One region of the Oceanisphaera sp. W20_SRM_FM3 genome, then DNA from elsewhere that is predicted to be linked to it. Evidence: riboswitches for the same ligand, from Rfam matches in the RefSeq annotation. Region 1 holds a riboswitch; the other holds the start of a gene.

The links. A riboswitch is a leader RNA that binds a small molecule or an ion and turns the genes downstream of it on or off. The one in region 1 is predicted to bind thiamine pyrophosphate.
Region 2: linked by a shared signal. The riboswitch ahead of thiC (phosphomethylpyrimidine synthase ThiC) and the one ahead of ACEN2G_RS12475 (3-oxoacyl-ACP reductase) in region 1 are both predicted to bind thiamine pyrophosphate.

Annotation. Positions count from the first base shown of each region.
Region 1 is NZ_JBGQOP010000027.1:174-4,041, forward strand. Features, by position in the region: gene ACEN2G_RS12470 (LLM class flavin-dependent oxidoreductase) at 1-1,299, opposite strand, end outside; gene ACEN2G_RS12475 (3-oxoacyl-ACP reductase) at 1,299-2,090, opposite strand; TPP riboswitch at 2,145-2,247, opposite strand; gene pyrC (dihydroorotase) at 2,482-3,525, shown strand.
Region 2 is NZ_JBGQOP010000017.1:11,135-16,326, reverse strand. Features, by position in the region: gene ACEN2G_RS10070 (HesA/MoeB/ThiF family protein) at 1-216, opposite strand, end outside; gene thiE (thiamine phosphate synthase) at 218-1,726, opposite strand; gene thiC (phosphomethylpyrimidine synthase ThiC) at 1,723-3,723, opposite strand; TPP riboswitch at 3,814-3,918, opposite strand; gene ACEN2G_RS10055 (o-succinylbenzoic acid (OSB) synthetase) at 4,184-5,104, shown strand.

The DNA of each region.
Region 1 (3,868 bases):
CTTAGCCAAGCCTAAGTGACCGCGTAAGGTATCGGTTTCGTAATCGATACGAAACAGGCCGCGGCTTTGTAGCTCAGGCACCACTAGGTTAACAAAATCATCTAGGCTATCTGGAAACGACGGCGGCATCAGGTTAAACCCATCGGCACCTTCATTTCTAAACCACAGCTCCATTTGATCGGCAATTTGCTCAGGCGTACCCACCATAGTGCAATGGCCACCACCGGCGGCTAAGCGGCCCAATAATTGGCGTACCGTTGGCTGTTCGGTTTCTATAATGCGCAAGATAGTGCTGTAACGGCCTTTAGGACCGGTAAATTCTGCCAAAGATGGTAGCTCAGGTACCGGCTTATCCAGCTCCCAGCTCATGCAATCTTGTTGGGTATATAAACCGAGCTGGCGCAGTGACGCATCAACAGGCAACAACTCATCCAGCTCGCGCTGCTTAGCTTTGGCCTCTTCTTCGGTAGCCGCCACATAAGTGACTAAGCCCGGCATAATAGGCACATTAACTTCACGACCGGCAGCCTGCACGCGGCGTTTAATGTCTCGGTAATATTCTTGGGCGGCCGGCAAATCATAGGCCACCGCATAAATGCCTTCGGCGCGGCGCGCCGCTAACTCTCGCCCTTGTTCAGAGGCACCAGCTTGAAACATAACCGGATGCCCTTGCAGTGGGCGCGGCACGTTAAGTGGACCATCGACTAAGAAGAACTCCCCCTTATGGTTAATGGCATTCACTTTCGTGGGGTCCGCATAATCGCCGAAACGGTCAAAGGTCAGCGCATCCGCCGCCCACGAATCCCATAACTTAAGTACCGCATCGGCAAATTCCTCAGCGCGACGATAGCGCTCCGCATGCATCGGCATGGACTCGTAGTTGTGGTTGCGCGCTTCTGCATCAAACATAGACGTCACTAGGTTCCAACCCATGCGACCTTTGGAGATATGATCCAGTGACGCCAGATAACGCGCCGCGTGAAACGGCGTGTAAAAAGTGCTGGAAACCGTGCTGATCAGGCCGATTTTATTCGTGGCACGGCTCATGGCGGCCAAGGCCGTTAAGGGCTCTAAAAACCACCAACTGCCGTCGGATACGTTGCCCGCAGACTGACCGTCGGCAAAAAATACCGCATCTAACTTGCCGCGCTCGGCGGTTTGCGCCAATTCTTCGAAAAAACTGATGTCGCCTAAACGCTCCACCGACGATTTAGGATGACGCCATGCGCCTTTATGGTGGCCACAACCAAATAAAAATACGTTCAGGTGCATCATGCGTTGAGTGTTTTTATCTGCCATTAGTTTTTCACCAAGCCGCCATCTACCACCAAGTTTTGGCCGGTGACCGAGCGTGACCAAGGTGAGGCAAAAAACAAGGTGGCATCGGCAAATTCAGCGGGCGTAGTCACGCGGCGCAGCGGCGTGGCGGCGGCAATATAATCAAACACGGCTTCTGGGGTGGCCGCCGACGCATCTGTGGTGCGCAACAAGCCGCCAGATACCATATTGACCGTGATCTGATCGGGACCTAAATCTTGAGAAAGGGTGCGGGTCAACGATAACAGCGCAGCTTTAGCAGCCGTATAGTCATGGTACGGCACTACTGGGTTTTGGAATAAGTTGGTGCCCACGTTGACGATGCGACCAAAGCCCGCTTCACGCATACCAGCCAAGGCGGCTTGTGTGGTGTTTAATGCCCCCTTAACCACACCTTCAAACTGCTGCTGCACGTTGCTCCAGCTTAATTGGTCGGCATTTTCACGGGCATCACCGTTAAACGAGAATGCCGGCAAGGCGTTGTTAATAACGGTAGTGATGGGCTGACCAAAGTGAGCTTTTGCTTGAGCGAACAAATACTTTACCGCCTCGGCATCGGTCACGTCAGCTTGTATGGCTAGCGCTTGGGCAGGGTAATCTGAGGCCAACTGTTGAGCGGCCTCGGCACTGTTTAAATAGTTGATTACCACCTTGGCACCTTCACGCAAGAAGGCGCGCACTAAATGCTCGCCCAAGCCGCGGGCACCGCCGGTCACTAATACTAACTGTTGATCGAATGCGAATGCGGTTGGTGAAATAGGATTCTGTTGCATGGCTTTACTACCTCTAAAAAGTCAGAGGCGAAGGCAGATGGGCAGCGTTGCCGTGAGCCGAATGGCTGACATCCCTTCGCCAGTATGAACTGGATCAGGTTCGACGGGTGTTATCTCAGCCGAGCAGATGTGCTGCCCGACACCCCGTGTCACGAGCTAGACCATAGCATACCCCTGCGGGGAGCTGAAAGCCGGAAGCTATAAGCGGTCAGCTAAAGAACACACTCCGCTTTCTGCCGTCTAACCATATATCTCTTTAATCTGGCTCTGTATTGTTTATGTTTTGATTTTTCTTCTGGCTTCCAGCTTATCGCTTATGGCTATCTTCGATTTGGTTAAAACAGCTCGGCAGTAGATAATGGCGGTCTGGATGCAATGGAGAACACCTTTGATGAGCTCACAAGTTACTAGCCTGACCATTACTCGCCCCGACGATTGGCATTTACACCTGCGCGATGGCGCACTACTTACAGATACGGTCGCCGACGCCAGCCGTTATTTAGGCCGCGCACTGGTAATGCCTAATCTGTTGCCGCCTGCCACCACTACCGAATTGGCGCTGGCCTATTACGACAGAATATTGGCAGTGCGCCCATCAGGCAGCCAGTTTGAGCCTTTGATGAGCTTGTACCTGACCGATAAAACGGATCCGCAAGAGATCCGTCGCGCCAAGGACTGCGGTAAAATCGTAGCCTGTAAGTTGTATCCAGCCGGTGCCACCACTAACTCCGACTCTGGCGTAACCGATGTTAAGAATATTTACGCTGTGTTGGAGGTGATGCAAGAAACCGGCATCTTGTTACTGGTGCACGGTGAAGTGACCGATGCCAGTGTCGATATTTTCGACCGTGAAAAAGTCTTCCTCGAAACTATCTTGCCAAACGTAGTGCGCGACTTCCCCAACTTAAAAATCGTGCTTGAGCACATCACCACCGAGCACGCGGTGAAGTTTGTGGAGCAAGCCGGCGACAATGTAGCCGCCACCATTACCACCCATCACTTAATGTTTAACCGTAACCACATGCTGGTGGGTGGCATTCGTCCGCACTACTATTGCTTGCCCATCTTAAAGCGCAACACCCATCAGCAAGCCTTAGTGAAAGCCGCCACCAGTGGCAACAAGAAGTTTTTTATGGGTACCGACTCGGCGCCGCACTTTAAGAAAAACAAAGAAACCGCCTGTGGCTGTGCTGGCGCCTATACCTCCCATGCCGCCGTTGAGCTGTATACGGAAGTATTTGAAGAAGCAGGTGCCTTGGATAAGTTAGAAGCCTTTACCAGCCATAACGGCCCCGACTTCTACGGTCTGCCACGCAACGCCGACACTATTACCTTGGTTAAAGAGACCTGGTCTGTGCCTACCACTTTGCCGTTAGGCGGCGAAGAGTTGGTGCCCATTCGTGCCGGTGAAACCATCAGCTGGATGGTTAAGTAACTTAACGCCTAGCGCCTAGCGCCTAGCGCCTAGCGCCTAGCGCCTAGCGAAATAATAAGCCCCGAACCTATGGTTTGGGGCTTTTTTTATGCCTTTGTAGGCGAACGCTTGCTCTCGCATTTCGGCGCAGCCGGAAATATTTAAAAAATTTACGCTTACAACGTAATACGAGAATAAATGTTCTCCTACAAAAAACGCGCTCCCGTAGGGCACCGTTTTGGCGCGAGTTACGTGGCAAAAATAAGTTTTGCTGTGGGTTTGTCTATTAGCTTGGTGCTTGGCGCCGGGCGCTCGGCGCTGTTCGTCCAAAATTTGACAAGCATCACATTTGTTCTTACTCTCA
Region 2 (5,192 bases), on a different contig from region 1:
ATCAAAATCAGCCAACCATAAAGTGCCCACGCCCGCCGCGGCCAAATATTGCACCGCCGGCGAGCCTAAACCACCTAGCCCAACTACTAATACCGAAGCCTGCTTCAGCGCTCGCTGACCTTGCTCGCCCACCTCTTCCAGCAGCAAGTGCCGGCTATAGCGCATAAATTCGTCGTCGCTAAGCTCAATGACATCAGATTCGCCGTCGTTAAGCATATTAGCCCTCCACCAGCGCCAGCAGCTCACGGGTTGCCGCTTCTGGATTGGCCGCTTCTGTGATTGCCGTTACTAAGGCGATGCTGCCAATGCCGGTTTCCGCCACTAGAGGCACACGGTCACGGCTAATGCCACCAATCGCCACTAACGGAAACTCTTTTTCCATTAGCGCCACATAGCGATGTAAGCGTTCTAAGCCTTGGGGGCGCGAGGGCATATCTTTGGTCTTGGTAGGGAAAATATGCCCCAAGGCCAAGTAAGACGGCTTTAGCTCACGGGCACGCAGCATTTCATAGTAGCCGTGAGTCGATAAGCCTAGCTTAATGCCAGCGGCACGAATTGCCTCAAGATCGGCGATTTCTATGTCTTCTTGACCTAAATGCACGCCATAAGCGCCATGTTTGATGGCCAAGCGCCAGTAGTCGTTGATAAACAGGCGCGCGTTAAAACGCTGGCCCAGCTCAACGGCGGCCTTAATATCAGCCTCTACCTGATCATCGGTTTTATCTTTGATGCGCAGCTGTAAAGTGCGCACGCCCCAGGTCAGCAGTTGCTCTAGCAAAGTGATGCTAGTGACCACCGGATACAAGCCCAGTTTAAGGGTATCCATAGCGGCAAACTCACCCTTAGGATGCGGGCCACTAATGCCTAACTGCTCGGCCAAAGCAGAGCCTGGCATCACCACAGTGGGGAAGTCATTCAGATCTGTCGGCCAGCCTAAATGCGCTACCGGACCGGCACCTGCACCTATAGCCTCGGCGCCTTTCAAGCCTTGGTTGACATAGGCTTTAGCTAATACCAGCGCATCTTCAATCGGATAATCCAGTGCAATGGCGGTAGCGATAGCAGAAGAAAGAGTACAACCTGTGCCGTGACCGTGTACTGTCTCGACTTTGGTGCTGGCGAGCCAAATTTCACGCGCGCCGTCGGTGTAAAAGTCGATAGCTTGCTTGCCTGCCCAAGCGAAGTGGCCGCCTTTCACCAGCACGGCACGAGCACCCATTTCAAGCAGTGCCGCGGCACCCGCACGCACGTTCGCTGCAGAGTCGGGCGTAATGCCCGACAATACTGCTAATTCGGTGGCGTTCGGGGTAATTAAGTCCACTTCTGCTAACAGATGCTGCTTGATGGCCGGCAATAAACTGGCTTCCGCCATGGCCTGACCAGTACTGGCAATCGCCACCGGATCCAGCACCACATAAGGTTGCCATTGGCGGCGATATTCGCGCAGGTAGCGAGCCAATACTTCGGCACGCAAGCCCCCCGGCAACAAACCAATCTTGATGGCTTTCGCTTGCATATCCGTGGCCAATGACACGAGTTGGCTGGTAAAAGCCTGCATTAACACAGGCTCAACCATGGACACAGCAACGGAGTTTTGCGCGGTAATGGCGGAAATAACCGAGCAGCCGTGGCCGCCCAGTGTATGAATGGTGTGCAAGTCGGCCTGAATTCCAGCGCCGCCGCCCGAATCAGAACCGGCAATGGTCCAGACTATGGGTCTTGTCATAGCAATTCCTTCTCCAATTTGTCTACTTGGTGATAAAGCTCACCACCGCGCTTTTTGAATTCTTCTGACATCTGCGCCATGCCCGCGATCACAGTTTCGTGGTTGCCATTGATATCGACCATTTGAATGGCGATAGATTCTTGTGCCGCCGCATACTCACGCACCTCTTGGGTGATCTTCATGGAGCAGAATTTAGGCCCGCACATAGAGCAAAAGTGCGCTACCTTGCCGGACTCTTGAGGCAAAGACTCATCATGATAATCACGGGCCGTTATTGGATCTAAGCTTAAATTAAACTGGTCTTCCCAACGGAATTCAAACCGCGCCAAGGACAAAGCGTTATCACGAATCTGGGCGCCCGGATGACCTTTGGCTAAGTCAGCCGCATGGGCGGCTATCTTATAGGTGATCAAGCCCTGCTTCACATCTTCTTTATTTGGCAGACCTAAGTGCTCTTTTGGCGTGACGTAACACAACATGGCGCAGCCGTACCAACCAATTAAAGCAGCACCTATGCCAGAGGTAATGTGGTCATAGCCAGGGGCAATATCGGTAGTCAGGGGCCCAAGCGTATAAAACGGCGCCTCATGGCAATGCTCTAACTGCTCTTCCATATTGCGTTTGATCATGTGCATAGGCACGTGACCCGGGCCTTCAATCATCACCTGCACATCGTATTCCCAAGCAATCTTAGTTAGCTCGCCCAGCGTATACAACTCGGCAAACTGGGCTTCGTCGTTAGCATCAGCAATCGAGCCGGGGCGCATGCCATCACCGAGCGACAAGGACACGTCATAGGCGGCACAGATCTCACAAATATCGCGAAAACGCTCGTAAAGAAAACTTTCTTTATGATGGGATAAACACCATTTGGCCATAATAGAGCCGCCACGGGAGACGATACCGGTGACGCGCTTGGCAGTCATAGGCACGTAGCGCAGCAAGACGCCGGCGTGAATAGTGAAGTAATCCACGCCCTGCTCGGCTTGTTCAATCAAGGTATCGCGGAACACTTCCCAGTTTAAGTCTTCGGCCACGCCGTTTACTTTTTCCAACGCCTGATAGATAGGGACTGTGCCGATTGGCACTGGACTGTTACGCAAGATCCACTCGCGAGTCTCGTGAATATTACGCCCCGTCGACAGGTCCATCACGTTATCGGCACCCCAGCGGGTGGCCCACACCAACTTCTCAACTTCTTCTTCAATCGACGAGGTTACCGCCGAGTTACCGATATTGGCGTTGATCTTAATCAAGAAGTTGCGGCCGATAATCATAGGCTCAGATTCGGCGTGGTTAATGTTGGCCGGAATAATAGCGCGACCTTCGGCCACCTCTTTGCGTACAAACTCAGGGGTGATGTTCTCTGGCAGGTTGGCGCCAAAGTTTTCGCCCTTATGTTGTTTTAACAGCATTTCATCACGCACCCGCTCGCGGCCCATGTTTTCACGGATGGCGATGTATTCCATTTCCGGCGTGATAATGCCTTTTCGCGCATAGTGCATTTGCGTCACACACTGGCCTAACTTGGCTTTGCGGGGCTTAGGCATATGCTCGAAGCGCAAGTGATCGTAGCCATCATCCGCCATGCGCTCTTGAGTGAATTCTGAGCTGACTTGTGCCAATTCTATGGTGTCGTCACGGTCCAAAATCCACTGACGGCGCAGCTGTGGCAAGCCTTGGCGTACATCTAACTCGACTTCTGGATCGCCATAAGGGCCTGAGGTGTCATAGACAGGAATAGGGTCATTAGGCTCAAGAATGGGATTTTCTTCACTGCCGCCTTTGAAACTATCGGCTAAATGAATTTCACGCATCGCCACACGAATATCTGGGCGTGAACCTTGCAGATAAATACGCTGAGAATTCGGAAAGTGTTCGCCTTTCAAGTTATCGATAAACTCTTGAGCTTGGCTGCGGACTTCGCGGCGGTTCACTTTTTTAGGTTGTTGATCTGAAACGTTAGTTAATTTTTGGTTTGCTGCTTTCGTTGACATTATTTTTGACATAGCAATCTCACTTAAATCCATGTTGGGTGAAAAAGCTTGTCAGGAGTGTTGATAAGAAAATGGCAGAGGAGGGTATGCGCCAAATTCTCACTTGCTTCCCTTACGCAGGTATTAGCCTGATCAGGTTCAACGGATCCCACTTACTGTGGTCTCAGCCCATATAGAGCACTCCGACAAGATAGTGGCCAGTAAAACAGATCCAAATCACAAAAGCAAAGCGGTTATTGATTATAAATAATTCAGCTAACTGCCGACAAAAGAGCCGATAACAGCGTTCAACATGACAAAATCGCAGATAAATACCGCATGTTGCAGCTAAAAATACTTTAAAGGTAATAACGCTACCAATGCCTAATGAGATCTAGGCGGCTAGCCATATAATCGCGGCAATGTTAATTTCAGGTAAAGATAATAGCCCTAACTGGGCGGCCTGTTCAGAGATACCAATATGCTGATTAACCTTTATCACTATCAATTACCCTTAACTTTTCCGCTCACTATCAATGGCGCAACTGTGGCGGTACGGGACGGTTTTTATGTAGAGATTGACGGCCATTGGGGTGAGGTGGCGGCGCCAATTGGTGAGAATGAAGCCGCTGTGCTGCGGGACTTAACCGCAGCTTGCGAGCACTTACGCCAAGGCCGACGTCATGAAGCCGAATTGCCGGCGGTGCAGTTTGGCTTAGATTGCGCGCTGGCTAAAATAAGCACTATGCCTTTATTCGCGATAGCCTCTTTACCGTTATTGGAAGGCTCAAGGGATCCGCTGGTGCGCGCTTGGCGCTGTCGGCGAATACATCCAGAGCGGGCTTGGCTTATCCTCACCGGTGATGTGCATTACGACGCAGGGTTAATACGCGAGCTGTGCATGTTGGCGCCCAAGGTGCGCTTAGTGCTGGACGCAGGCGCTTGTTTACACAGTGAGCAGATCATCGATTTATGGTCACGCATCGAGACTCGCCGTATCGACTGGCTACTGGATCCCACTACCGAGTTAGCTGAGGCGCAAACCTTGAGCAGGCTGCACTCAATACCGGTCGGCCTCGACTTAGCCCGTTATGCTGATTTTGCCTCGACCGCAGCAGCTGACCTGAGCAATGCGGAGTTCGCTAAGGCGGTGATCGTTAGACCAGCGCAGTTGGGCGGCCTTGCCCACAACCAAACGCTGGTCGCTCAGGGCCACGCCTTGGGGCTGGAAGTTATGCTGGGCGATAGCTTACAAAGTGGCCTTGGTCAGCATCAGTTAGCCCATTTATCTTATCAGTGGTTGCCAGATGCACCATTGGCGCTAGGCCGCTGTCGTTATCTGCTGGACTCAGGCGTAGATGATCGAGGAAAACCCCAAATAGCTGGACTCACGCCGCTCTGACTCTGCTCTTACACGATGCAGACACTCAAGCTCTGCTTGGCATATGAGGCCTAAATCCGTATAGTCAGCTGCATATTTCGACAGGTTT